2 regions of the Alkalihalobacillus sp. R86527 genome follow, and region 1 is predicted to be linked to the other one. Evidence: predicted binding sites of a transcription regulator. Region 1 holds the regulator's gene; the other holds the start of a gene.
The links. The regulator CtsR, encoded in region 1, represses protease genes until heat stress. The targets are predictions, from matches to a motif close to ATGGTCAATAAAGGTCAAACA.
Positions count from the first base shown of each region.

Region 2: a site for CtsR is predicted at 6,697-6,717, ahead of SJY16_RS17845 (ATP-dependent Clp protease ATP-binding subunit). Genes of this name have one in related genera too.

Region 1 covers NZ_JAXHBW010000001.1:52,978-68,212, forward strand. The annotation lists gene gltX (glutamate--tRNA ligase) at 1-1,105, opposite strand, end outside; gene ispF (2-C-methyl-D-erythritol 2,4-cyclodiphosphate synthase) at 1,173-1,646, opposite strand; gene ispD (2-C-methyl-D-erythritol 4-phosphate cytidylyltransferase) at 1,646-2,338, opposite strand; gene SJY16_RS00380 (PIN/TRAM domain-containing protein) at 2,365-3,462, opposite strand; gene disA (DNA integrity scanning diadenylate cyclase DisA) at 3,622-4,683, opposite strand; gene radA (DNA repair protein RadA) at 4,687-6,060, opposite strand; gene clpC (ATP-dependent protease ATP-binding subunit ClpC) at 6,254-8,695, opposite strand; gene mcsB (protein-arginine kinase McsB) at 8,692-9,786, opposite strand; gene mcsA (protein-arginine kinase activator protein McsA) at 9,786-10,319, opposite strand; gene SJY16_RS00410 (CtsR family transcriptional regulator) at 10,349-10,813, opposite strand; gene SJY16_RS00415 (MgtC/SapB family protein) at 10,959-11,672, opposite strand; rRNA gene rrf (5S ribosomal RNA) at 12,007-12,123, opposite strand; rRNA gene SJY16_RS00425 (23S ribosomal RNA) at 12,363-15,235, opposite strand, start outside.
Region 2 covers NZ_JAXHBW010000001.1:3,422,109-3,437,343, reverse strand. The annotation lists gene cls (cardiolipin synthase) at 1-800, opposite strand, end outside; gene SJY16_RS17890 (DUF948 domain-containing protein) at 856-1,251, opposite strand; gene SJY16_RS17885 (AIM24 family protein) at 1,413-2,111, shown strand; gene SJY16_RS17880 (macro domain-containing protein) at 2,265-2,705, shown strand; gene SJY16_RS17875 (KGG domain-containing protein) at 2,879-3,256, shown strand; gene SJY16_RS17870 (DUF2188 domain-containing protein) at 3,506-3,703, opposite strand; gene SJY16_RS17865 (DUF4870 domain-containing protein) at 4,009-4,371, opposite strand; gene ymzB (protein YmzB) at 4,503-4,850, opposite strand; gene mnmH (tRNA 2-selenouridine(34) synthase MnmH) at 4,968-6,029, shown strand; gene SJY16_RS17850 (hypothetical protein) at 5,992-6,456, opposite strand; gene SJY16_RS17845 (ATP-dependent Clp protease ATP-binding subunit) at 6,790-8,916, shown strand; gene SJY16_RS17840 (ATP-grasp domain-containing protein) at 9,177-10,445, shown strand; gene SJY16_RS17835 (hypothetical protein) at 10,476-12,446, shown strand; gene SJY16_RS17830 (zinc-binding dehydrogenase) at 12,596-13,588, shown strand; gene SJY16_RS17825 (hypothetical protein) at 13,654-13,824, shown strand; gene SJY16_RS17820 (hypothetical protein) at 13,914-14,444, opposite strand; gene SJY16_RS17815 (DUF1836 domain-containing protein) at 14,617-15,235, shown strand, end outside.

The DNA of each region.
Region 1 (15,235 bases):
GAGAAATAAGCTCTTTCGCCCACTGATGTTGCTCAGCTGTCATCTCTTTTGGTAGACGACCAGCCTCAATCAGATGTGGAAGGGCAAGGTCTACTACCCGCTCAATGCTAGCAGCTTTTATATACTGGTTATTCATCCAGTAAAGCTTTTGTGAATCGAAAACTGCTGGTGACGTTGATAAACGTTCAGCATCAAATATTTCGATTAATGCTTCCTTCGTAAACACTTCATCTTCACCCTTTGGAGACCAACCAAGTAACGTAATAAAGTTAAATAACGCTTCAGGAAGGAAGCCCAGGTCATGATATTGCTCAATGTATTGAACGATTGACTTATCACGCTTACTTAACTTCTTCTTCTGATCATTAACAATGAGCGTCATATGACCGAATTTAGGCGGCTCAAAGCCGAATGCTTCGTAAATCATTAGCTGCTTAGGTGTGTTAGAAATATGATCGTCTCCACGTAGGACGTGAGAGATTTTCATGTAATGATCGTCTAATGCAACCGCATAATTATATGTTGGAATTCCATTCTTTTTGACAATAACGAAATCACCGATACCATTTGATTCAAATGATACACGATCCTTCACAATATCATCAAATGAGAATTCTTTATCACGAGGTACGGCAAAACGAATGCTAGGCTCACGTCCTTCAGCATCTAGTTCCTCGCGTTTTTCTTCTGTTAGATGGCGACATTTCCCAGAATAACGAGGCATTTCTCCACGTGCACGTTGCGCTTCTCGCTCTGCTTCTAGCTCATCTTCTGTACAGTAACACTTGTATGCTAGGTCTTTCTCAAGGAGTTCAGTCGTGTGCTTCGTATAGATATCAAGACGCTCCATCTGACGATAAGGGCCATATTCCCCCTCTTTGTCGATGCTTTCGTCCCAATCCATACCTAGCCATTTTAAATAATCAAGTTGATTCTGCTCCCCACCCTCTACGTTTCGAGTTTGGTCAGTATCCTCGATTCTAATAATGAATTTACCGTTTTGGCTTCTAGCGAACAGATAGTTAAACAATGCAGTACGAGCATTACCTATATGTAAATACCCTGTTGGACTCGGTGCATAACGCACCCTAACTTCGTTTCCCATTTTATACACCACCATTAATTTTATCTTTAACTGTCTTATTATTTTACCATTGTAGTCAAATTATCGGTCAACTAGATTGTAGTAATACGACTACTTCTGTTGCGATGCCCTCTCCTCTACCTGTGAACCCTAGCTTCTCTGAAGTAGTTGCTTTCACATTCACTTGATCAACATCCGCTTCCAGGAGGTCCGCAATAACTTCCCGCATCGCAGAAATATGTGGGGCCATTTTCGGCATCTGTGCAATAATCGTGCAGTCTACGTTTCCGAGGACATATCCTTTTTCTTTTACAATCTGAAAAACGTGACGAAGGAGTTCCTTCGAATCAGCATCTTTAAAGGACTCATCCGTATCAGGAAAATGTTTGCCGATATCCCCTTCTCCAATAGCACCTAGACAAGCATCTGCTACAGAATGAAGCAAAACATCTGCATCCGAATGACCTAGAAGACCTTTTTCAAAGGGAATTGTGATACCTCCAATAATACATGGACGCCCTTCAACAAGCTGGTGCACATCAAACCCATGCCCAATCCTCATTACGATTCACTCTCCTTTTTCTCTCTTAAAATAGCTCTAGCGAAAATTAAATCTTCAGGAGTTGTTAGTTTCACATTCCAATAGTCACCAGGAATGATCTTAACAGTCCTCCCGTTCATTTCCACAAGACTCGCATCATCTGTACCAATAATATTATTTTCTTCAGCCCATCTGTGAATGTCTTTTATAATAGAAAGACGAAAAGCCTGCGGAGTTTGAACAGCCCACAGGCTTGATCGATCAATCGTTTTATCAACCTTTAAATCACTGACCTGCTTTACAGTATCCTTAACTGGCACAGCCACTACCGCGCCGTCATATGTAGATGCAGCTTCCGCTAAATTAAAAGCCACTTCAAGAGTAAAAAAAGGTCGCGCGCCATCATGGATCAGGACAATCTTATCCCCATCTAGTGCTTTTAGACCTTCATATACACTTTGCTGCCGTTCTTTTCCACCTGTAACGACCTTAGTCACCTTTGTGAGACCATACTCTCCAATCAATAACTTAAACTCTTCATGTTCCCGTTCATTCACTGCTAAGACAATTTCTTCACAGTGTAAATCACTCTGAAAAACCGATATCGTATGTACGATAATCGGCTTTTCATCAAGCATGATAAATTGTTTATTTTTCCCTGCATTCATACGCTTCCCCTGGCCTGCTGCAGGTATAACAACAGAATACTTCAATCCTAGAACCCCCGTTACCTATCCCCCTAGAGCGCTTTTTCAAGCAATTTGGGCTTGGCAAAGATCATACGCCCGGCAGATGTTTGCAATACGCTCGTTACAAGAACATCAATTGTTTTACCAATGTAGTCTCTTCCATCTTCCACTACGATCATCGTACCATCATCCAGGTAAGCAACTCCCTGGTTATACTCTTTACCGTCCTTGATTACCTGAACATTAAGCTCTTCTCCAGGAAGGACAACTGGCTTAACCGCATTTGCAAGATCATTGATATTTAGAACTTGAACCTTTTGTAGTTCACACACTTTGTTAAGGTTAAAGTCATTAGTAACAACCATTCCATTTACAAGTTTAGCGAGCTTTACAAGCTTACTGTCTACTTCTTGAATTTCGTCAAAGTCACCTTCGTATATTTCAACATTAACAGCAAGTTCTTTCTGTATCTTGTTTAAGATATCTAGACCTCGACGCCCTCTATTCCTTTTCAGTACATCAGAAGAATCTGCTATATGTTGAAGTTCTTCTAGTACGAATTGAGGAATTACTAGCGTTCCTTCAAGGAAACCAGTTTGACAGATATCAGCAATTCGTCCATCGATAATGACGCTAGTATCAAGAATCTTTAGCTTTGATGATCCAGAATCGATGTCAGGGTCATCAGAATCTTTCTTCTTCTCTCTACCTTTGTTGTTATTGAATAGGTTAATAAGTTCATCTCGTTTCTTAAACCCAACCTGGAATCCAAAATAACCAAAAAGTACACTAATAAAGATAGGCAGCACGTTGCTAATGACTGGCAGCTTAATTTCAGCCAGAGGCATATTAATTAAAAATGCAACTATAAGTCCAATAATCAGCCCAATTGTCCCAAATAACACATCACCAACAGGTGCTTTAACAACCTTCTCTTCAATAATACGAATAAAGTCAACGATATAATCTGTTATCCAAAAAGTTGCTAAGAAAAATAGCACCGCTCCAATGACAGCACCTGCATACGAGTTGCTGAAAACGGCTGGTATGTCACCTATATTGAGTAATTGAATAAATTCTGGCAAATAAACTAAGCCCAGTGCTCCGCCTAAAATGATAAAAAATAACTGAATGATCCACTTTATCATTGACGTTTTCACCTCCTTCTATCATTATATACAATTTACTAAAATTGAAACGTTATTCTTGAAGTTTGCGAATTTTATAGTATGATAATAGGTTAGCTTTTATACCTATAAATTAATTATAGAGTAGCACAGCCCCTATTGATTGTCTATTTGTTAGCCCTATATATGCCGGTCTACAAACAACTGTTCTTGAATCCGCTTCAGGCCTGCCTTTATCTTTTTCGCGCGAATTTCACCAATACCTTCTACCTTATCTAACTCTTCGATGGAAGCTGTTGAAATATCATTGAGGTTTCCAAAGCTGGCAACGAGGTTTTCTATAATATTTGAAGGTAAGCGAGGAATCTTATGTAGAATTCGATATCCTCTCGGTTTAACAGCTTCGTTTTGTTCTTCGTAACCCAATATTTTCATAATAGAATGATCTTCGAGCAGATCATCACTAGTCAATTTCTTAAGTCTTTTCATCACGTCCGCAGGGGTTTCATCAACGTCTTTAACATAATCCCCGATCAACCATCTTGCCTCTGCTTCAAGGTTTGTGACCAACTCTTCCATCTGCATGCTGATCAAGCGACCTTCAGTACCGAGCTCATTAATATAATTTAATATTTCCTGCTTAATTCGAAGTACCATCTCTATTCTATGAATAACTTGTGCTACCTCTTGTAAGGTCGCAAGCTCTTCAAATTCAAGAGCACCAAGATCCGTAATTCCTTGATCTAGCACTGATTTGTACTTCTCTAGCGTCTGCATCGCTTGATTGGCTTTCGTTAAAATAACGCCAATCTCTTTCAATGAATAGCGGATGCTCCCTTGATAGAGCGTAATGACATTCCTTCTTTGCGAAATTGAAATCACTAGATTGCCTGTTTGCTTGGCAACCCGTTCTGCGGTTCGATGGCGAATCCCTGTTTCCGTTGATGGAATTGCCGTATCAGGAATTAACTGCGTGTTTGCATATAGGATTTTATTCGCTTCTTTATTAAGAATAATGGCGCCATCCATTTTTGCAAGTTCATAGAGATATGCAGGGGTAAAGCGACAGTCGATTGAAAAGCCTCCATCAACTAAATCTTGCACCTTCCCGTTATAACCAACAACGATTAACCCACCTGTTTTCGCTCGTAATATATTATCTATACCATGTCTTAACATCGTACCTGGCGCAACAATCTTTAAAATGTCATTGATTACCTCCTGCTTTTTTTCTGTCTCCATCAGTTACCCTCCTAATGCTTCGTTTAATGCTTCATCTACGGTTTGGACGCCTACAACCTGAATGCCTTCTGGAAATGTCCATCCCCCAATATTCTTCTGTGGAATAATTGCTCGCTCAAAGCCTAGCTTAGCCGCTTCCTGCACACGTTGTTCTATTCTAGATACTCGTCTAATTTCACCTGTGAGGCCGATTTCTCCTACAACGATATCCGTTGCTCTCGTTGGTTTATCCCGGAAACTAGATGCAACGGAGACTGCAATAGCTAAATCGATTGCTGGTTCATCTAACCGTACACCACCCGCTACGTTAAGGTATGCATCCTGATTTTGAAGCAATAGTCCAACCCTTTTCTCAAGCACAGCCATTAGTAAGGATACCCTGTTATGATCAATACCCGTCGCAGTTCTTCTAGGATTCCCAAAACTCGTTGGTGATATGAGTGCTTGAATTTCCACTAGAACTGTTCTCGTCCCTTCCATGGAAGCGACTACTGTTGAGCCAGCTGCACCAGTAGACCGCTCTTCAAGGAAGATCTCTGAAGGATTGAGCACTTCTTCGAGTCCATCTTCTTTCATTTCGAAAACACCTATTTCATTCGTTGAGCCAAATCTGTTTTTGACACCCCGAAGAATTCTAAACGTATGATGGCGTTCTCCTTCAAAATATAAAACAGCATCTACCATATGCTCAAGAAGACGAGGTCCTGCAATCGCCCCTTCTTTTGTTACATGACCTACGATGAAAATCGCAATTCCACGCGTTTTTGCAATCCTCATTAGCTGCGAGGTACATTCTCTTACCTGAGAAACGCTTCCTGGTGCAGATGTAACTTCCGATCGAAATATCGTCTGAATTGAATCAATTATGACGAGTTTCGGCTCTATTTCATCTATCGCTTTACTAATATACTCTAAATCAGTCTCCGCTAATACAAATAGTTTTTCAGCGTCTACTCCTAATCGGTCTGCTCGAAGCTTTGTTTGCTTCACCGACTCTTCCCCAGATATATAAAGGACTGGATGATCTCTGTCTGCGAGTTTTGAAGAAGTTTGTAGTAATAACGTAGACTTTCCTATTCCGGGGTCGCCCCCTACGAGTGCGAGAGATCCAGGAACGATTCCTCCACCTAGTACGCGGTCAAGCTCCACGATCCCAGTTAAAATTCGATCCTCTTTCTCCTTTTTGACGTTTCGAATCGATTCAGGTTTGCTTGTTGTTGTATCACTGGATGTTACGAATCTTCTGCGATCTGTATCCGAAGGCACAAACTCTTCTACCATCGTATTCCACTGGTGACATCCTGGACATTTCCCCATCCACTTAGGAGATTCATACCCACAGTCCTGACACATAAATTTCGTCTTTTTCTTAGCCAAGCTCTTCCCCACCTTTACTTTACCGAACACTTTTTCTTTTATTATCATATCATAATTTTCAAGGTCCTATGACCTTACAACACTTGCATATGTAGTGGAAAATACTGCTCATTTTCCTTTTCCCTTAATTGATTCGAAACATGCCTATTAAAATTAGAAAACCGGAAGACAGCAGCCTTCCGGTTAAATCTCTTTACTTAGATGTCGCTTCAGACAGTGTTTCAACTACGAAATCATCATTGTTGTAGTCGATTTTCACTCGCTGACCTTTCTCGATGTTTCCTCTTAATAGCTCTTCAGAAAGGCGGTCTTCGATGTGACGTTGAAGGGCTCTTCTTAACGGACGAGCTCCATAATCTGGATCATAACCCTCTTCTGCAATCTTATCGAGAGCCAGATCAGAAAGTTCGAAATCAATACCGTGGTCTGAAAGACGATTCTTAAGCTGGTTCGCCATGAGAACGATGATTTCTTTCAAGTGTCTCTTCTCGAGAGAGTGGAACACAATGATTTCATCGATACGGTTCAAGAATTCTGGACGGAACGTCTTCTTCAGCTCATCCATCACTTTATCTTTCATATCTTGATATTCTTCGCCTTCAGATCCCGTTGTAAAACCAACGTATTTATTACGCTTCAATGTGCTTGCTCCTACGTTTGAAGTCATAATAACGACTGTATTACGGAAATCAACTACACGCCCTTTAGAATCAGTTAAACGTCCATCTTCTAACACTTGTAAAAGGATGTTAAATACATCTGGGTGTGCTTTTTCAATTTCGTCAAGCAAAATAACGGAATATGGCTTACGTCTAACCTTTTCAGTAAGCTGGCCACCTTCTTCATAACCTACATAACCTGGAGGTGATCCTACTAGTCTAGACGTTGCATGTTTCTCCATATATTCTGACATGTCGATTCTGATGACCGAATCTTCTTCACCGAAGAGAGTTTCAGCAACTGCTCTTGCAAGTTCTGTTTTACCTACACCAGTAGGTCCTAAGAAAATGAATGATCCAATCGGTCGCTTCGGATCTTTAAGCCCCGCTCGTGCTCTTCGAACCGCTTTTGAAATGGATTTAACAGCTTCTTCTTGCCCAATCAAGCGATTATGAAGAATCTCTTCCATTTTCAACAAACGCTCTGTTTCTTGTTCTTCAAGTTTAGAGACAGGAATTCCGGTCCAATTTGCTACCACAATCGCAATATCATCAGGGGAAACCTCCTGATTCTCTTTACCTTGCTTTTCTTTCCATTCTTTCTTTGTCTGCTCAAGTTCTTCTCTCAAGCGTTGCTCAGAATCTCGTAAAGATGCTGCTTTCTCAAACTCTTGACTCTGAACTGCTGCATCTTTCTCCTTGCGAACTTCTTCAAGCTTTTTATCTAGTTCTTTTAAGTTTGGAGGAGCAGTATAGGAACGTAGACGTACTTTTGAAGCAGCTTCATCAATTAAGTCAATGGCTTTGTCTGGTAGGAAGCGATCAGAAATGTAGCGATCAGAAAGCTTCACTGCAGCGTCAATTGCTTCGTCTGTAATCGTCACACGATGGTGAGCTTCATAGCGATCCCGTAAACCTTTTAGGATAAGCGCTGATTCATCACTCGTAGGTTCGTTTACTTGGATCGGTTGGAAACGACGCTCTAATGCTGCATCTTTCTCAATATACTTTCTATACTCATCTAGTGTAGTTGCTCCGATACATTGTAGCTCACCACGTGCTAGTGCTGGCTTTAAGATGTTAGATGCATCGATTGCACCTTCCGCTCCTCCAGCGCCGATTAATGTGTGTAGCTCATCAATGAATAGAATGATGTTTCCTGCCTGACGAATTTCATCCATCACTTTCTTTAGACGGTCTTCGAATTCACCACGATACTTCGTACCAGCTACTACAGTTCCCATATCTAGTGTCATAACACGCTTATCACGAAGAGTTTCCGGAACTTCGTTATTAATGATTTGTTGTGCAAGCCCTTCAGCAATCGCTGTTTTACCTACACCAGGTTCACCAATAAGAACTGGGTTATTCTTTGTTCTACGGCTTAACACTTCGATTACCCGTTCGATTTCTTTGCTACGACCAATTACTGGGTCCAGGCCACCGTCACGTGCAATTACAGTTAAATCTCGAGCAAGGCCATCTAGAGTTGGAGTATTTGCACTAGCTCCTGCTCCCTGATGACTAGATGAAGAGCTTTCGTTACTTCCTAAAAGTTGTAGAACCTGCTGACGAGCTTTATTTAAACTAACGCCAAGGTTATTAAGTACTCGTGCTGCTACTCCTTCACCTTCACGTATTAAACCTAACAGAATATGCTCTGTTCCAACATAAGAGTGACTTAGTTTACGAGCTTCATCCATTGATAGTTCAATTACTTTTTTTGCACGAGGTGTATAGTGAATGGATTGAACAGAATCCTGTCCTCTCCCAATTAGCTTCTCTACTTCTTTTTGGATTTTTTCAGAACCAAGCCCAAGAGCAGTCAATGCCTTAGCAGCTATCCCTTCACCTTCACGAATCAAGCCTAATAGGATATGTTCTGTCCCGACATTGTTATGACCAAGACGAATGGCTTCTTCCTGCGCTAATGCGAGCACTTTTTGAGCACGCTCTGTAAATCGTCCAAACATCATCGTTCATCACCCTCCGATTTCTTCAATTGTTTTTCTAGTTCAAGTCGTTCTCTGATTAATGTAGCTCGTTTAATATCTCGTTCTGCAGGATTAAGACTAGCTCCTGCATATTGCTGAAGAAAACCTGGTTGAGTTAAAATAACTAGCTCATTAAGTATTGACTTAGTTATACCAGCAACAAGACCGATATCAATTCCTAATCGAACATTTGAAAGGCACTTGGCAGCTTCCTTCGATTGAATGATTCTGCTATTCTCAAGAATTCCTAAAGAACGATATATTCTGTCTTCTAATTCAATTCTTGAATTATCTAGCAACATCCTTCTTGCTGAGCGTTCTTTTTCAATTACTTGCCTAACCACACCCTGAAGGTCCTCGATAATATCTGTTTCACTTTTACCTAGCGTAATTTGATTAGAAATTTGAAAAATATTACCCTGGGCTTCACTTCCCTCACCATAACTCCCTCTAACAACAAGGCCAAGTTGATTAATGGCGGGGATAATGTGATTTAACTGCTGTGTTAACACTAATGCTGGTAAATGCATCATCACTGAAGCTCTCATCCCTGTTCCAACATTCGTCGGACAGCTAGTTAAATACCCTTTTCGTTTATCAAACGCATAATCAACTTTACTTTCAATCCAGTCATCAAGAGAGTTTGCGAGATTTAATGCTTCCTTAAGTCTAAACCCAGCCTTCAAACATTGAATACGAAAATGATCTTCCTCATTAATCATAATGCTGATCGTCTCATTTTCACTAAGTAAAACTGCTCCATTTTTGGATTGTTCTACAAGGTTGGGGCTAACCAGGTGTTTCTCTACTAGAACTCTTTTTTGAGTTGGCTTTAGTGCTTCTATCTCAATTAGTTCTAGTTGCCCAATCTGTTCATTGGGTGCTTCATTAAATTTAGTTCTAACACTTTCAAGAACTTCTAAGTTTTGTTTCCCATTAGAAAGTACAGGAAAAACATAATTTTTCAAATTACGAGCAAATCTTATTCGACTACTCATAACGATATCTGAATCTGGTCCTTCGTCTTTCATCCATGGGCTAACAGCTTCGCTAATAAAACGCTGAAGTGACATCATTCTCCCCCTTCCGACGCTTTATATTCGAGAGAACGAATTAAATCTCTAGTTTCAGCAGCTTTTTCAAATTCCTCCTGCTGAATATACTCTTGCATCTTACTTCGGAGGTTTTGAACTTTACGTTCAATTTCGATCGCTGCTCCAGCGCGTTTTGGTAATTTACCAGAATGAACAGAATTACCACCATGAACCTTTTTAAATATAGGATCAAGGTTTTCTGAAAACGTATTGTAACACTCTGAACAACCAAATCGACCAACTTGCGTGAACTGTTGATACGTTAGCCCACATTTCGGACAACTTTGTCGCTCTTTATTGTAAATAGGGTGTGAAGAACTTTCGTTGATTGGTGTTTCAAAATTTAGTAACCCCGATAATAAGTTATGGATAGAAAAATGGTTAGTGCCTGGCTCAACATCACCTTTTTCTTTGGCACACATTTCACAGATATGGAATTCTGTTTTTTGTCCATTTACAATCTTGGTGAAATGGAGCGTAGCAGGACGCTCACCACATTCCTGGCAGGTCATAGGGCAACCCTCCTATTTGTACACTAATGCTATTGTTTATACTTCAGTGCCGTCAGCATTGCACGCAACATATTCGCTCTTAGGTGGTCTCGAAGTGGTAATTCAATAGTAATAACTGTTCGATCGAGAACACTTAGCATTAACTTCGCTTCCCGACCCGATATTACCTCTTCTTCTAACAGCCTAAGAATAATATTTTCAGATACTGCCTGTGGCACTTGATTTTTTACAATATTAAGCATGTCATCAATTAAATCCGCATGAGTTTCGGGTTTCACCTTCAAAATTCTTATATAACCGCCTCCACCCCTTTTACTTTCCACAATATATCCTTTTTCAATCGTAAAGCGGGTGTTGATAACATAATTAATCTGTGAAGGAACACATTGAAACTTATCAGCAATCTCACTTCTTTTAATCTCAACGGCATCTCTACCTTCTACCATCAAGATTTTTTTAATATATGCTTCAATTACATCGGAAACATTTCGCACTACTCTGCCTCCTCTCCGTCCCCAAACTGACTTTGACTATATTTGACGTTAAGTATATTATAACGTGTTTCTTGTGTATTGGAAAGTAACATGTCTCTTCATATTGCGGACGTGAACCTTACCATCATTCCCAGAAATAGTGCATTCATTCCTTGCAATTTATTCTTTTTATCTTATCAATTTCTTTAAGATGATCCACAAGAGTCGAGAGTTTCATTGAATTATTTGTATTAACAAGAATTGAATACGTGTAAATTCTTTCGTCCCTTTCGTAATGAGTTTCTTTCGGGTCGTCTGTTTTCATTTCTAGAACGCTAATATTCATTTCTTCGATTTTTTCTATAACGGATTTTAACGATAGTCCTTCTTCTACAAATAGATTGATCCAATGTTGAGATTTAGACATGTAGAGTTTCTCGATTTTACTTAAGAAAACCAAGCTCAACACAACAATCAATGTTGTGAAAACAGCTTCATACAACATCCCTACTCCTACTACCAATCCTATTCCAGCAACTACCCAAATCGATGCTGCAGTGGTTAGTCCCCTTACTGTCCAACCATTCGCTAAAATAGTACCAGCGCCTAAAAATCCTATACCACTAATAACATATGATGGAATACGAGAAGGGTCAAAATTAATATTCGCATGCGTTTCATTGTAATCTTCAAAACCAAACAAAGATAATAACATCATCAAACATGCTCCAACACCAACAAGAATATGAGTTCTAAAACCTGCTGGATGCCTTTTGAATTCTCTCTCGCTTCCTATAACTCCACTTAATACTGCCGCAATCAAGATACGTAGCGATATCGTACCAAAATTGTCCGCTAGTGTGATATTTAATACTTCCATTTGATATCCCTTTCTCTTAATTTTCTATCGTTTTATATTACCCTTCTTCTAGCAATAATTAACGTTCGATATTAGTATGAGTTCCAACAATCCTCGGTGTGAAATATGCGGCGAACTCCCCAGCTGCGCGATCCTGGATCCTCATAGATCTCCGACTATCTACTCCGGTCCAGTCTCACTTGCTTCCTCGAATTTCTTGCTTCTCCCACCCCTACGAAGCTTTCGAGGATGTTCTTGAATGTAAATCATGATGGAATACCACCTCACGGTACTACTCAAACGAAAAAAACATATAAAAAAGCCAGAGATCATAATGACCTCTGACTTCTCACTTGCCTAGCGACGTCCTACTCTTGCAGGGGGAGATCCCCCAACTACCATCGGCGCTGAAGAGCTTAACTTCCGTGTTCGGCATGGGAACGGGTGTGACCTCTTCGCCTTCATCACTAGACTGACAGGATGTTAGTCGTTCGATGTTCACCACAGGACGTGGTGGAACTTAGTCGAACTTCTTTTCATTCCCTGAAAACTAGATAGCACTCAACAACGTATTCCAATATTTTTTCGCGATGTCTAGTGCCGCAGGCTATATTCTTGTCCATTTCACTCTTTCACTTCAGGCGAAAAACGCCTTCTGTTCAAGAGCTCCAATGGTCTGCGAATATGACCAAGCCTGCTTTACTTTTCGTTTTGGTTAAGCCCTCGATCGATTAGTATTCGTCAGCTCCACGTGTCGCCACGCTTCCACCCCGAACCTATCAACCTCATCATCTCTGAGGGATCTTACCAGCTTGACGCTGTGGGAAATCTCATCTCGAGGGGGGCTTCATGCTTAGATGCTTTCAGCACTTATCCCTTCCACACGTAGCTACCCAGCTATGCTCCTGGCGGAACAACTGGTACACCAGCGGTGTGTCCATCCCGGTCCTCTCGTACTAAGGACAGCTCCTCTCAAATTTCCTGCGCCCGCGACGGATAGGGACCGAACTGTCTCACGACGTTCTGAACCCAGCTCGCGTACCGCTTTAATGGGCGAACAGCCCAACCCTTGGGACCTACTTCAGCCCCAGGATGCGATGAGCCGACATCGAGGTGCCAAACCTCCCCGTCGATGTGGACTCTTGGGGGAGATAAGCCTGTTATCCCCAGGGTAGCTTTTATCCGTTGAGCGATGGCCCTTCCATGCGGAACCACCGGATCACTAAGCCCGACTTTCGTCCCTGCTCGACTTGTAGGTCTCGCAGTCAAGCTCCCTTGTGCCTTTACACTCTGCGAATGATTTCCAACCATTCTGAGGGAACCTTTGGGCGCCTCCGTTACTCTTTAGGAGGCGACCGCCCCAGTCAAACTGCCCACCTGACACTGTCTCCGCACCGGATCACGGTGCTGGGTTAGAATGTCAGTACAGCCAGGGTAGTATCCCACCGACGCCTCCACCGAACCTAGCGGTCCGGCTTCTATGGCTCCTACCTATCCTGTACAAGCTGTACCAAAATCCAATATCAGGCTACAGTAAAGCTCCATGGGGTCTTTCCGTCCTGTCGCGGGTAACCTGCATCTTCACAGGTACTATAATTTCACCGGGTCTCTCGTTGAGACAGTATCCAAGTCGTTGCACCTTTCGTGCGGGTCGGAACTTACCCGACAAGGAATTTCGCTACCTTAGGACCGTTATAGTTACGGCCGCCGTTTACTGGGGCTTCGATTCAGAGCTTCTCCCGTAAGGGATAACCCCTCCTCTTAACCTTCCAGCACCGGGCAGGTGTCAGCCCCTATACATCGCCTTGCGGCTTGGCAGAGACCTGTGTTTTTGCTAAACAGTCGCTTGGATCTTTTCACTGCGGCTCCCCTGGGCTATTCACCCGAGGAAGCACCCCTTCTCCCGAAGTTACGGGGTCATTTTGCCGAGTTCCTTAACGAGAGTTCTCCCGATCGTCTTAGGATTCTCTCCTCGCCTACCTGTGTCGGTTTGCGGTACGGGCACCTCTTTCCTCACTAGAGGCTTTTCTTGGCAGTGTAGAATCAGGGACTTCGGTACTTAATTCCCTCGCCATCACGACTCAGCCTTCGCGGTGAACGGATTTGCCTATTCACCAGCCTAATCGCTTGGACGCGCATTTCCAGCAGCGCGCTCTCCCTATCTTTCTGCGTCCCCCCGTCGTTCAAACGGAAAGGAGGTGGTACAGGAATATCAACCTGTTATCCATCGCCTACGCCTTTCGGCCTCGGCTTAGGTCCCGACTAACCCTGAGCGGACGAGCCTTCCTCAGGAAACCTTGGGCTTTCGACGGACAAGATTCTCACTTGTCTTTCGCTACTCATACCGGCATTCTCACTTCTAAGCGCTCCACCAGTCCTTTCGGTCTGACTTCGCAGCCCTTAGAACGCTCTCCTACCATTGTCGTAAGACAATCCACAGCTTCGGTGATACGTTTAGCCCCGGTACATTTTCGGCGCAGCGTCACTCGACCAGTGAGCTATTACGCACTCTTTAAATGATGGCTGCTTCTAAGCCAACATCCTGGTTGTCTAAGCAACGCCACATCCTTTTCCACTTAACGTATACTTTGGGACCTTAGCTGGTGGTCTGGGCTGTTTCCCTCTCGACTACGGATCTTATCACTCGCAGTCTGACTCCCGCGGATAAATCGTTGGCATTCGGAGTTTGACTGGATTCGGTAATCCGGTAGGGACCCCTAGTCCAATCAGTGCTCTACCTCCAAGATTCTTGCCGCGAGGCTAGCCCTAAAGCTATTTCGGAGAGAACCAGCTATCTCCGGGTTCGATTGGCATTTCACCGCTACCCACACCTCATCCCCGCATTTTTCAACATGCGTGGGTTCGGGCCTCCATTCAGTGTTACCTGAACTTCACCCTGGACATGGGTAGATCACCCGGTTTCGGGTCTACGACCACGTACTATTTCGCCCTATTCAGACTCGCTTTCGCTGCGGCTCCGCCTTCTCGGCTTAACCTTGCACGGGATCGTAACTCGCCGGTTCATTCTACAAAAGGCACGCTGTCACCCATTAACGGGCTCCAACTAGTTGTAGGCACACGGTTTCAGGTTCTCTTTCACTCCCCTTCCGGGGTGCTTTTCACCTTTCCCTCACGGTACTGGTTCACTATCGGTCACTAGAGAGTATTTAGCCTTGGGAGATGGTCCTCCCGGATTCCGACGGGGTTTCACGTGTCCCGCCGTACTCAGGATCCGTCTCGGAGGGCAGCGGATTTTGACTACAGGATTGTTACCTTCTCTGATGGACCTTTCCAGGTCGCTTCGTCTATCCGTGCCTTTGTAACTCCAATGAGACGTCCTACAACCCCAGAGGGCAAGCCCTCTGGTTTGGGCTGATTCCGTTTCGCTCGCCGCTACTCAGGAAATCGCGATTGCTTTCTCTTCCTCCGGGTACTGAGATGTTTCAGTTCCCCGGGTATGCCTTCTATCTCCTATGTATTCAGAAATAGATACCATCCCATTACGGATGGTGGGTTCCCCCATTCGGAAATCTCCGGATCAAAGCGTACTTACTGCTCCCCGAAGCATATCGGTGTTCGTCCCG
Region 2 (15,235 bases), 3.4 Mb from region 1:
TAATCACCAGCGTACTCATCACCAATATTCAGCCCACCAACGAAAGCTGTACGTCCATCGATCACAATGATCTTTCTATGGTTTCGAAAGTTAACAGTTTGATTGAAGAATCCATACTTAATGGGTAAAAACTGCTGAACACTTGCACCTGCAGCTCTTAACGCGTTCTTTGAAGATCGAGATAGATTGTGGCTTCCGATGGAATCGTAGAGAACTCGAACTTCAACGCCTTCATTCGCTTTCTCAACAAGAAGTTGAATGATTGACTTCCCTAATTCATCAGAACGAAAAGTATAGTATTCCAAGTGGATATACGTTTGGGCTTTTTTGATTTCCTCTTTAATAGCGGAGAATGTATCACTGCCGTTAAGAAGGAGCTTCGTTTGAGATCGCATACTGATTGGACTAGATACCATCGTTGCGATAAGATTTGAAAAGTTTTGGTTCCGCTCGTTTAAATCGTTCCAACGTTCTGAGGCAGAGAAGTTCACGTGCTTTTGGAAAAACTCAAGGCCGTTAGTACGCTTCTCTTTAAATAGATGTCCCTGTACTTCTAACTGACCTGAGAAGAGAAAGAACACATACCCTATGATAGGAAAGAAAATGAGCACATACATCCATAGTAACGTTTTGTAAGGCGACCTCTGTTCCAGCATGAGAACAAATAGAATAGAAAACAAAATCGAGAAATAGATTGTCCCCGCTACCCACTTCCATAAGGTGGGGACAGAGGTGAATAACATAATATAAATGCTTGCTGTCATTAATATAAAGAAAATGATTTGTCTTATTTGTTTCATAAATAGCCCACCTAATTTAAAGTATTACAGAACAAAAAAAGTAAGGGCTATGCCCTTACTCCGCTTTCGATTTCTTCTTTACGCGGTAGCGGCCCCACATCTCGATCAGTCTATCTCCTAATTCGGTTAACCTTTCGTCCGTTACCTCTTTTTGAGGGTTTGGAGTGTTCTTGATTGAAGTAATAAGGTTCTTGAATGGTTCAGGAGTTTCTTTTGCCTGCCCAATCACGCCTTGAATCGTTTCTTTCTTTGCTTGAATATTTTCGGAAATTTGGTTGGATGTGTTTGATAAGTTATTCGTTTCTTCATTGATTCGATCTACTTTTTCTTGAAGTCTTGCAGCAGTGGCAGAAAAATCGTTCAGTGATACTTTCGTTTCTTTAGAGGTTTTAACTGCTACGATGCCGAGATAAACGAGTGAAAGAACAACAATTGCGATGCTAGCATACACGATAATCAAGATCATACCTCCAGTCTTAGTCTTATAAGGTTTAATGTACCCTGTGCAAGATCTTTCAAAACAAACCTTTTATATACAGTGTAAACGAACTGTGTGAGAAGTAATAGGTAATGTTGTAAAATGGTGGTAAGAATGAGGAGGGAGAGTTTTCTATGAATCGGTATTCGATGGACGAATTCGTTAAATCTACTGTACAACAGGATAAAGGTGAAGGTTTTTTTGAACTTGAGACTGAAAGAGTGCTAGAAGTGAACTTAAACGGTAAGGTTTGGGCAAAAGCGGGTGCCATGATTACGTATAATGGGGAAATCAAATTTGAAAGAGAAGGAATTTTAGAACACGGCCTCGGAAAAATGTTCAAAAAAGCATTTACGGGTGAAGGTGCTTCACTTATGAAAGCAGAAGGAAGAGGAAAGTTATACTTAGCAGATGCCGGTAAGAAAATTTCTATTATTCATCTAGGTGAAGGAGAGTCGATCAGTGTAAATGGGAATGATCTCCTGTCATTTGAAGAAGGGATCGATTGGGATATCCGAATGATGAAACGTATTACTGGTATGATGGCTGGTGGACTATTTAATGTGACGTGTAATGGCCCAGGTATGATCGCAATTACGAGTCATTATGAACCACTCACGATCCGTGTAACGCCAGATAAACCTGTTATTACAGATCCAAATGCCACCGTAGCATGGTCTGGAAATTTAAAACCAGATTTCCAAACGGATGTTTCATTAAAGTCCTTCTTTGGAAGAGGTAGCGGAGAGTCGATCCAAATGAAGTTTGAAGGATCAGGATTTGTAGTGGTTCAACCATTTGAAGAAGTCTATATGCAAAACAGCCAGGGGTAGTAAGTATAAAATAAAAATTTTTAGACGAGTGAAATCCTATTAAAATAGCGAATCCTATCATAATATGCAGATTGAAGGAAAATATTCCTATTGAAATTATCTGATTTTTCATTATAATCATACAAAAGGGTTCTCTAAAAGGAGAGTGCATGTATGATTCAATTAGAAAAAGGCAACCTTCTTAAAAGTGATTGTACTGTTATTGCGCACCAATGTGATTGCTTCAATGCTTTAGATGTCGGGATTGCAAAATCAGTTAAAGAAACATACCCTGAAGCAGCTAAAGCTGATGAGAACTTCCCATTTCCTCCAAAGAAGAAACTCGGCAAGTGCTCATTTGCTTTAAGTCAAGATAACAAGAGAATTATCGCTAATCTCTATGGACAATATAAGCCGGCCGGATTACAAACGAATTATCCAGCGTGGTTAAAATCTTTTGAACATATGATTAAAGAATTGAAGCCATTTGAAGAAAAAGGTTTTAAGATAAAAATTGGTTGTGGAATAGATAAAGACGATTTGATCAATGTAAAGAAATCATTAGAAAAGCTCTCGAAGAAATATGAACGACCGATCCATGTTTACTACTCTTAATAGGTAAGCCCCCGCTTCGGGGGCTTTTTTATATGAAAATAGATCGAGTGAGCTTGGTACAATTGGCTTAAATTTGTAAAATAACTCCAAAATTTGGTTTTGAAATTATCTACCGTGGAATATCAAAAATGTAGCAAAAAAAAGAAAAAGAACATTTAAAGGAGGAAGAAGAAATGGCTAATAACAATGAGAAAATGAGTAGAGAAGAAGCTGGTCGTAAAGGTGGTAAGAAAACTTCGAGAGAGCACAATAAAGACTTTTATCAGGATATTGGTCAAAAAGGTGGAGAAAAAACAGCAAATGAACATGATAAAGAATTCTATCAAGAAATAGGCGAAAAGGGAGGTAACAAAACAGCGCGTGAACATGATAAAGAATTCTACGAAGATATAGGTGAAAAAGGCGGTAAGAAAACTGCTCGCGAACATGATAAAGAATTTTATCAAGAGATAGGCGAAAAGGGCGGAGAGCAAACATCTAAGAACCATGACAAAGAGTTCTATAAAGAGATTGGAAAAAAAGGCGGAAACAACAATAACAGCAATAGCTAAGTTGAAGAGCGGATGACGATCCGCTCTTTTTATATGGCTCTTTTCTCAAAGATTGTTTTCTTGAAGAAGTTTTGAATAAAATACTCACACTTAACTGATTGGAGTGGAAGGTGCTCGACTACTGAGGGACTAGAGGGACAGATCGGAGTCCCCGCTCTTATAGCAACAATGTCCATCTTATTTTGAAATCAATCTAGCCAAACAAAAGAAAAACCCCTTCATTATTTGTGAAGGGGATGCTAGCTATTATTAAAACTTTCGTTCTTCTTCAACTTCATGCTTCTCATCAAGGATAAGAACCTTACTTGGTGTATCTCCCTGTGCTAGTTCCTCAGCTTTCTCCACTGCATCAGAGCGCATCTTATATAAATCGGTAGGTGCAACATCTTCAACTTTTACATACCAGCCTGTTACATCTTTGTTTGGTGCTACTGTGAATTCTTTCATGATTTAGTTCCTCCTTTAGTTGGTGTATAAATACTTCTTTCCCAACTAATAGGAAGCTAAAACCTGAGCATAAATAGTGAGAAAAAATAAAAAACCAGCGGTTCGCTGGTTTACTGTGGTCTAGTTATGATATAGAAACCGATAATAAAAGCGATTGGTACTGCCCACACCATGAATGCAAGCGCCCATACTGTTAATTGGTCTTTCCCTTTTGTAGCCAAGGCACACCCTCCACATTATAAGTTTACTTCCATTATAACATGGACAAACCTAAATTATGTGGATTACCCGAAATTTGTAGAAACTTAGGTGATCATTCTAAATGTCAGTGGGTATCGATAGTCCTCACCCTGGTTCGCCTTTACCGAAGCGATGATGATAAAAACCAGTTGGATGATAAAGATAGCTGGAAGAAGAATAAATCCGATCAAAATCAAAGTGAGTAAGCCAGCAATTAATCCGTAAATTGTCATGCAGATTTGGAAATTCAATGCTTCTTTTGCTTGCTCATTGATAAAAGGATGAACATCCTTCTTTAATGACCAAATGATTAAAGGGGCAATAATATTACCAAATGGAATTAAATAGCCTGAAAGTGCTGACAGATGAGCAAACATAGCCCAGGAGCGCGTCTCTTCATCGGGTACCTGTATGTCATTTTGCTCCATTAAATACCTCCTTCATAACAGTCTATATAAAAGATATTAAGAAGGAGTTCTAGATATTCTCGACAAAGCAATAAAAAAGGAACCTAAGGCCCCTTTAGGACAAAGCAATAAAAAAGGAATCTAAGGCCCCTTTAGTTTGAGTTGTATGTGATAGTGTACCTTGCTCTTTCTGTGGTGATTGTTAGCTCATCTTCTACTTGATTGATTTTCATTAAATCTTCTAATTGAATGTCAAATTTGGAGTGGGGAAGGGGAACGGTATCTACTTCAGAAATGATCTTTCCTTTTCCTTTTAGTTGGAGAAGTGTCGAAGTTGTATAGTCATCGATAGTCTCGCCTTTATGCAAAAAAGTGATGTCATTTAAAAGCATAATTGCTTTATCTAAGTCTTCGTTTTCTTTTTTTTCGATGATCAGATGTCCGCCCATCCAGTTCTTTAAATTATCTTGTATGCGGGTAATCATTTCGGTCGTTTCCATTTTTTTTCACCTCGTTATAAAGTTCCCCGATTTCAAAGTGCATAAACAAGGGTTTAAGGTGATTAGAACACGGGTGATATAATGAACTCAATAATGAGAGATAAAGGATGAGTCGTTATGAAAACTATCTCGATAGATGAAGTACTGGATAGGGAACTTCCAATAATAGATGTGCGGACTCCAGCAGAATACGAACAATTTCATATCCCAGGTGCTGTTAATATGCCTATCTTTTCTAATGAAGAAAGGGAGATAGTAGGGACCACATATAAAAAAGAAGGAACAGAAGCAGCGAAGGAGCTTGGAATTTCGCTCGTTTCTCCATCCCTCCCTGAATTTTATAAGCGGGCAAAAACGATTTCGCAAGGTAAGGAGTTCGTTGTTTACTGCTGGAGGGGCGGTATGCGAAGCAAAAGTCTTGCTGTTATTTTTGAAATGATGGGTCTACCTTGCCTTCAGTTAGTGGGAGGAATTCGTGCTTATCGACAAAAAGTAATCGATCAACTTGGAACATATTCTGAGAGAGAGATCCCTTTTGTGGTATTAGAAGGTTTGACTGGAACTTCAAAGACGGAGATTTTACAACGCTTGGAAGAAAGTGGGTATCCTGTCATTGATTTAGAAGGATTAGCAGCTCATAGAGGTTCAGTTTTCGGAAGAGTGAATCTACCTGGGAGAAGTCAAAAGGAGTTTGAAGCGAAGTTATACGATAGACTTAATGAAATAGGGGACACCGATTATTATGTAATTGAGTCTGAAAGTAAACGATTAGGGAATATCATCGTCCCTGATTTCATCCTTGAAGGCAAACAAAAAGGGACGCGCATCCATGTTCACGCCCCGCTTTCTTACCGAATCCAAACGATATTAAATACGTATCATCCTGAGCAGAATGCTGAGAAAATAGTGAAAGGCATCCACAAAATTGAGAAACGACTGTCAGATGAAAATCGTCAGCTTATTTACCGAGCGCTTGAAGAAGAGAAGTATGGAACAGTCGTTGAGAAACTTCTGCTGGATTATTATGATCCCCGATATACGTATAAGGCAACAGAAAACGAAGGGGAAATCGTCAATATTCATTATCGCTCTCTTGTTGAAGGATGCCACCTTGTCCAGAATGAAATCGATTGTCTGGTATCTAAGCTTCGATCAGAAGGCGAGAAAGTTTCGCTTTGATTGTTTTTTTCTGCTCTTTTCCCGGTTCGTTATTATATTGTTCAATCAAGTCATCGATACGTTTGAAGTAAAGGTGACTGATCCAGGCAACATAGTTTTTGTAAATAGTGGAAGTTAAGAATGTAACAAGCATGTTTTCTTCAGGGCCAAAGTAATACGTTTTATCATCGAAAAAAGTAGAAAATCGACTGAACGATAGCTTTGTGTAAGAGTTGTCCAATTCATAGCGGAATTTATTCAAAACATCTGGGATCAGGCGAATGGTAAAAACATCGTCGTTATCAAACATTTCTCTCGGTGTCGGTAGAATGAGGTATGGGTAATCAGAGCTGTCGAGGGCAATAAAGAAATCACCAGGTGATTCATGACAGGTAGGCACGCGCTTGACGGTGGTTTCAACTATCAATTGATAGACTGAATCATTCATTGGTATTCCTCCCTTTTTAATCTATCACCATTGTTGCCAGACTAGTAAACTTGTATACCCTTTGTCGAAAAGTAGATTAATACAATCTATTATCCAACCTTAGAAAAAATTCCTTTATTTCAAATATTACATTTTTTAAGTTGCGATACAATTGTTGTGGCTACTCTTATATGAATAAATGGCTTTAAGAAAAAACGAAATACTTGAAAGTCAAAGATAGTCAGATTATAATATAAATACAAGGTCAAATATAGTCAAAGTCAGAGGAAGATTGACCTTGATAAAAAAGATAGTCACTTTCATATAAATAAAACATATTTAGGAGGCCATCATATGCTTTGTGAAAAATGCAATCAAAATACTGCGAAAGTACAGTTGAATGTTCAAATTAACCACAATAAAAAGCGTGTTCATTTGTGCAGTTCATGCTATGCAAACGTGTTGAATGGTCAAGAAACACCTTCATCAAAAAGTCAATTTGATGATTTCTTCCAGTCTTTTATGAAACAACCAGATCAAGAATTTTTTCAAAATAAAGAAGCACAACCACAAACCAATGGTGGAAACGGCGCACTGCTAGATGAATTAGGTAAGAATGTAACTGACGCTGCAAAAGCTGGTTTGATCGATCCAGTCATCGGAAGAGACGAAGAAGTAGCTAGAGTTATCGAAACACTCAATCGTCGAAACAAAAACAATCCTGTCTTGATTGGAGAGCCAGGTGTAGGGAAGACGGCTATTGCTGAAGGACTAGCGCTTCGTATTTCGGAAGGTAATGTACCTTCTAAACTTCAAAATAAAGAAATCTATTTATTAGATGTAGCATCTCTCGTATCAAATACAGGTATTCGTGGTCAGTTTGAAGAGAGAATGAAACAGCTAATAGCTGAACTACAAGCAAGAAAAAATGTCATTCTGTTTATCGATGAGATTCACCTAATCGTTGGGGCTGGTTCGGCAGAAGGTTCAATGGATGCCGGCAACATCTTAAAACCAGCACTAGCAAGAGGTGAACTTCAATTAATGGGTGCGACAACGTTGAAAGAATACCGTCAAATTGAGAAAGATGCAGCACTTGAAAGACGTTTTCAGCCCGTGATGGTGAATGAGCCTACAATAGAAGAAGCAATTCAAATCTTGGAAGGACTTAAACCAAGATACGAGGACTACCATGAAGTTAAGTTTACTGAAGAAGCGATACATGGATGTGTAACATTATCCAATCGTTACATTCAGGATCGTTTTCTACCTGATAAAGCAATTGACTTATTAGATGAAGCTGGTGCAAAAATGAATTTAACCATTACAGCTTCGAACCATGATGAACTACAGAAACGTCTGGAGCAGATTGCCGCAGACAAAAAACAAGCTACAACAGAAGAAAACTATGAAAAAGCTGCTAAGCTTCGGGATGAAGAGCTTAAGCTGGAGAAGAAATTAGAGGAATCCTTGAAAGAAAACAATGAGGCGGATGCTCTCGTTAACCTTGAAGATATCCAACAACTCATCGAGAGTAAGACGGGCATACCTGTAAGGAAACTTCAAGAAGATGAGCAAATGAAGATGAAGAACCTTGCTGATCAGCTTAATGCCACCGTAATCGGTCAGGAAGATGCGGTTCACAAAGTGGCAAAAGCTATTCGAAGAAGTCGTGCAGGGTTGAAACGAAAAAACAGACCGATTGGGTCATTCCTGTTCGTCGGACCAACTGGTGTTGGTAAAACAGAATTGTCTAAGTCATTAGCAGAAGAATTATTTGGAGATAGAGACGCGATGGTTCGACTCGATATGAGTGAATACATGGAAAAGCACTCTGTTTCTAAACTCATCGGATCACCACCAGGGTATGTGGGACATGATGAGGCGGGACAATTAACAGAGCGAGTGCGCCGAAAGCCGTATAGTATTTTATTAATCGATGAAGTTGAAAAAGCACATCCTGACGTTCAAAATATGTTTCTACAAATATTAGACGATGGACGCTTAACAGATAGCCAGGGAAGAACGGTGAGCTTCAAAGATACTGTCATCATTATGACGAGTAACGCTGGAAGTTCAGAACGTCGAATAACAGTAGGGTTCGAATCAGCAGAGCGTTATGCGGATGTTATGGAAAGTCTCGGCTCGTATTTCAGACCTGAGTTTCTCAATCGTTTTGATTCCATCGTATCTTTCAAATCACTCGAAAAAGAAAGTCTTGTATCAATCGTTGACTTAATGCTCGAAGAATTAAACGAAAGCTTAAATGACCAACAAATCACCATGCACGTTACGGAAGAGGCGAAATCCAAACTTGCCGAATTAGGGTATAATCCTCAGTTTGGTGCTCGTCCATTAAGAAGAGTCATCGAGGAACATGTAGAAGATGGCATCGCTGATTTACTTGTAGATGAAGGAAACGTTACATCAGTAAAGGTAGATGTAGTCGAAGGTGAGATCAGCGTGAAAAACGAATCATAAACCATTACTGTTAAAAGCCGCTCACTCCAGAGCGGCTTTCTTTTTTTGTTAGAAATTAGAAGAATTAGGGAATAGAATAGTAGCTGATTTTCTGATCTAAGAGTAGTCGAATTAACTCGAATAACAAAGAATACCGACTTCTTTTGTCGTAATTTGGCTAAAAGTCAGAATATTAGTTAAAAAGTCATGTCATATCTGCTACGTTAGAGAGGGAAGGTCAGGAAGATTTCTCTATTATATGAAAAAAGGAGCGAAAACGAATGGAACTGGATCAATTAGAAATAAACCAGACGTTGGAAGAAAGTCAGCCAGAAGGAAAAACAATTCCATATTTAACTGCTTTAATTGGATGGAGTCTTCCGGCGATTGAGGCCTGTGATAAATTAGAACGGCCTTTTGTAGTGGTAGGTCCTCCTGAATTCAAAGACTACGCTGAGAAACATAATATCACATTTGTAGGGTGGGAGTTTGATCGTTTGAATGAGGGATCAGACAAGCTCTATAAGCAACTGAAAGTATTAGGTGCTGAAGTAGCTGTTCCTCTATATGAAGAATGCGTAGAGTGGGCAGGAGCATTAAATGCCAGATTCCGCCAAGAACCTCGTCTCTTTAATCGTTCTCTTTTGTTAAGAGATAAAGGGATGATGAAGAGAAAGGCACAAATTGCTGGAATTAAAGTTGGCGTCTTTGAAGAAGCAAGAGATAAGGATGATGTAAAACGATTCCTCAAAAGAGTAAATGAGGCACTTCTTAAAGTTGATGGTGATAAATACGATCCTATTCATTGTAAACCGCTCGATAAGGCTGGTTCTGTAGGTCACCGTGCGATTGATAATCCAGCTGATATCGAAGCTCTAACAGAGAGTGATTTCCCATTATTGATGGAGAGTCACCTTGATGGACAAGAGTTTTCATGTGAGGTTTTTGTTCATAAAGGACAAATTCAATTCCTTAACATCACAGAATATGTGAAATTAGGGTATTCAAACTTTGTTCCGCCTTCCCCGTCTCTAGAGTCCAAACGACCAGTTATACGACAAGCGATTGAGCAACTCATCGAAGCATTTGAAATTGAAAACGGTGTGATACACCCAGAATATTTCATCATGCCAGATGGAACGTTACACTTTGGAGAAGTAGCTGCACGTGTTCCTGGAGGTCATATTTTTGATTTGATTGAACGCGCTTACGGCTTTAGTGCATATGAAGCACAAATTCTTTGTAGTGACCCTAACACAACGGAAGAAGAGCTGAGAAAATTCTTCCCATCTGAAGATGAGGCTAATGGATATGCTGGTTGTCTCATGGTACATCCTCACGTCAATTTCATTGAAGAGTTAACGATTCCAGAGGAGCTAGAAGAGCATCCCTTCTTCGAAAAGCATGACATGTTCACGCCTCCGCAAGGAAAGGTAGCCGAGCGAGTTGGATTTGGGAATCATTATGGTACGATCTTCTTCTTTGGAGATGATAGTGCTGAGATGAGGCGTTTGCTTGAATACTATGAAAAGTACGACTTCTACTTATAGAATATTCTTTATCATAAAGGAGAATTAAGCATGCCATCTGAAGTAACAGAAGGAAAGATTGCAAGGTTTTCCCAGTCATTGACTAAGCTTAACGAAGCGCCCGCATACGCAAAATCTAGATATCAGACGGACGTTTATCAAGAAGCAAATCGTCTTCTTGAAACAGATGAAGGGCTTGAAATCCTATTTAAATATGCAGATAAATTCGATGAAGCTGGAGTCTTCCAGGATGGGCCATGGGAAGATGCATCAAAGCTTCAGCCACCACTAGTGGCAGGGTCCCTACAAGCAAAGGGGCTTCCATACGTCATCGAAATGATGAGCAATTTACGTATGTTAGCCATTGCTGAAGGAAAGGTACCGCATTCTAACGTGTCCAAAGAAATGGCTATGGATTTTCTAAATGAAGTCATGGCTCTTAATTTAGATTTATTATTTCCTCAAGCAACAGAAGCTTCAAGGATTGAAAAAAAGGAAAATGCGGCTGAGGCTCAGCGATTGTTTGAGTTCATTTCTCGTTATCTTTCGTCTAGTGCGCTCTCTGAAACCCTGATACACGAAATCAAACGATTAACTGCGCAACGTCCTATAATGGTTAAACGCACCGTTTCGATTATCAAAATGGCAAAAGAGATGCTTAAGACACATGAGAATGATAGTCAGAGAGAGGTTCTTCAGCAATTTGTAGCTTCGATTGAAGGACCATCGAATTTAAGCCATTTATATTCACAGCCTAATGAATATCGCAAGCAATTAATGAATCTTTCTGCAGAAGAGCTACAAAGAGAAAGTGAGATTCTGGGTCGTTCGATGAGAAAAACCGGTCTTTGTTCACCGCATCATAGCGTTCTCGCACGCGTATTAAGTAGGAAATCTCCAGAGTTTCTTCCGGCACTCTTGCAGTTGAGTGGAAAAGGGAAAGCGAACTTTGAGGAGCACGCTGAACTCGTTCATCAGCTTATTAAAGTCGCTCTTTTCCCATCGACATGTCAATCGGTATATGGGTTAGCGCTGTTATTAGAGAGAGGGGTTCTGTCGGCTTCACCGGTCATTCCTGGGCTTAGAAGACTGATCGAGCTTGATATTCGACCGGAAGTTCGAAATGCTCTATTTAAATCAGCTAATGAAGGAGAAGGTCTTACAGCAAACAGTATTCTTCTAGCTGGTGTCATCAGCGTACTCGGCCAACCGCTTGGAGTGGGTCAGGGATTAAACCCAACATGTCAGGCAGCAAGAGGAATCAGTTTATGGGCTCAGCATGCTCCTGGCTATCTGCTTGAAATTATCCCTCGAGCAGCACGTGATGGTGAAATCGATATGGTATTCGAAGGTGTGAGTATCTACTCAAAAGATCTACAGGGAGGCTTAGCGCCAGAACTTCATCCTGAGCTTGATCCTGTATCGATTGTTTTAGTTCCTCACTTGGATCGAATCTATAGCGAAATGATGACACGCGTAGCCTTAAGAGGGGAAGATGGCCATCGATGGGTGAATCCTGCGTTTTATGGAAATTGGGTACAAAAAGGATTCAGCACAGTAATTGAGCCTATAACTGGTAACATCGCTGATTACCCAGGTTTTGTGAGGCTATTTTATGCCACGCACCATCCCGAATATAACGATGAATATGAATTGATCTACCCAAATCCAGTAGGTATATTTATTACGAATGTACATGGAAAGATGCTTGGTTTTCATGCGGTGTCAATTCAAAGAATAGCGCAATGTCCTAAAGGAAACTACCGTGTTTATTTCTACAACCCTAACAACGATGGCTCTCAGAACTGGGGTCAGGGAATCGTTAGTACAGTGATGGGGAACGGAGAGAACTTTGGAGAGAGCTCTCTTTCTTTTGAAGAATTTACTTCGCGTCTCTATGCGTTTCATTACAATCCGTACGAGCAAGGTGATTCGTACGCAGTTGAGCGAGACAGTGTTGCAAATGTAAAAAACCTTGCGAAAGAAAGCTGGGGACAAGAATACAAATGGATTAGTGGCTAAACATAAACGCATCAGGAAGAGTTCCTGATGCGTTTATTGTTATTTGTGATAATGTAGGAATCACTGGGGTTTACAAACGTCCAAACCCAGGAATAGGTAGAGCATGACCGCTTATAAGGATGCAAATTATTTTAGGAGGGAAAATACATATGCAAGGATACGTACACGGTGGAGTGAAAGGAAAAGAAGGACTAACATACAAAGACAATTTAGAAGAGCTTCGCCCAGGCAAGGGGGAAGTGAAAATACAACTGAAAGCTGCAGGCTTAAACCATAGAGACCTATCTGTCCCTAAACGTCGATCAAATGGTGATCCTGAGGTAATTTTAGGTTCAGACGGTGCTGGTGTCGTAAGTGAAGTTGGGGAAGGCGTCGATTCGGTAAAAGTAGGAGACGAGGTTCTCATTAACCCCGGAATAGGTTGGAAGGAGACCTCTGCGGTTCCCCCAGAAGGGTTTCAAATTGTTGGATTTCCGGGAAACGGTACTTTTGCTGAAAGCATTGTGCTTCCTGAAGAAAACGCCGTTCCAAAACCTGCTTCTATGTCTTATGAGATGGCAGCCTCATATGGCATAGCTGCACTTACAGCATATCGTGCTTTGTTCACACGAGGTCAATTGAAGAGTGAACAAACGGTATTCATTCCTGGTATCGGTGGAGGTGTGGCAACATTCTTACTTCAGTTTGCTAAAGCCATCGGTGCTAGAGTTATCGTAAGTTCGAGAAGTGAAGAGAAACGCAAGAGAGCACTCGAACTTGGAGCAGATGTTGTTCTTTCCAATGAAGAAGATTGGGGTGAGGCAACACAAGATGAAGAGATCGATTTAGTGATCGAAAGCGTAGGGGCAGCTACAATCAACCGTTCTTTAGATCTATTGATGCGCGGGGGAACACTGGTGATCTTCGGTTCATCTACTGGAGATACTGCAGAAATCAACTTAAGATCTTTCTTCTATGGGCAATATAATTTCCTTGGATCCACAATGGGGAGCGCAGAAGAATTTAGCGCTATGCTTGAATTTGCAACGAAGCATTCTGTGGAGCCAATCATTGATACAACTTACAAATTAATTCATATTGAGAAGGCATTCGATCATTTATCGGAAGCAAAACAATTTGGAAAAGTTGTAATTACCATGTAATCACTGCTTAGAAGGTATGTTTCTAATAGTTCAGGTCATGATATGTAATGATGGAGGTGGATATCATGACGGAAAATAGGAAGAGGTCAAAACAGGATATCAAGATGAATACCTCATTAAATCCAGATATGGTTTTTGACAGTATTTCCGATCATTCACTCAATCAACGGTTTACTTCCGAACAAGGAAATGAGCTTATTTCAAAAAAGGAAATACGTCAACAAAGAAAACGATAAGTAAATGACCTTCTTCATTAACATGTAAACCATAAAAAAAGACGAAAGGGAGCCATTATAGGCTTCCTTTTCGTCTTCTTTTAGGTATTTTAATAATAAGGATATCCGTAAGGTGGGTAGCCATAGTAAGGGTATGGGCGGTAATAAGGTATTAAACTAAGTGCAGCAATACCAGCAAGCGGGAAGAAGTACCTTCCGTAACGACGGTAACGTCGACGTCCGTACCCATACTGACGCTCTGTTTCTTCTTCTTCCACCTCTTGAGGTAGTAATAAAGAAACATGTTCACTGTCTGAGTCCATAATGATCCCTTCATACTCCATTCCATCACTCATTCGAACGTTAGCATGATAGTTATTATACTTCTTACATAGCTTCTTCATATCACCCGATAGTTCTTTCATAGCACCCTGAACCTGTGGATTCGGCATATTCGGTCCTTGCATAGCACCCTGAACTTGTGGATTTGGCATATTCGGTCCTTGCATAGCACCCTGAACTTGTGGATTCGGCATATTCGGTCCGTGCATAGTTCCCTGAACTTGCTGATTCGGCATGTTCGCTCCCTGCATAGCACCCTGTACGTGTTGGTTACCGTAAGGATTGTTGTACATGTTCATAAGCAAATTCCTCCTTTACATAACACAGGATATTCACCCAATTCCGAAACAGTTACAACTAACCAACGGGTAAATAGCCCAAATATTAAATTCTGAATCACTCCTTCTTGATATTTCCATAAAGAAAATATACGATAAGTTCAAATGACCTTATAAGGTGTAGGGGTGTAAGATGAAAGGCTATTATTTAACTAGATTAGAAATGGGAAAAATATTGCAATGTATTCGAAATCAAGAAAATCCATACGACATCTTGGTAGAGGCGTGGAAACGTACAGGAAGTAAGGGGGAGTTTGAAGATAATCACAACCTTCCTCCTATATTTCAAAAGCTTCTAAAAGCTGAAGAAAGGGCGATTGGTCTTTCTATAAACGAAATCGTCAGCCTTGGTAATCAAATTGAATATGCAAGCTTTCGTTCCACCGCTGTTCAAAATTGGGTGAAGAGGGATATAAAGGACTGGATTGGGTCTCCGCAACACGGGAAAAAATATTCGATCGAACAGGCAGCAATTTTATTCATTGTAGAGGATTTAAAGAATACACATGATTTTGAGAGTATTCGTTTGTTGTTGAAATTTGCGTTCAATAACCCTGCTGATCGAAATGATGATTTGATCAACCCGCTTATTTTCTATCACGCATATGCCTCTCTTTTTGAAGAGGTTCACTCAAATAACACTCTTTCAGCGGTGGTTATCAAAACGAAAGCGAAGGAACTGTGTTCAAATAGTGGCTTAACATCATTCCAGAGTGAAGCGATGGAAAGTCTTCTTATTTCATCGTCACTAT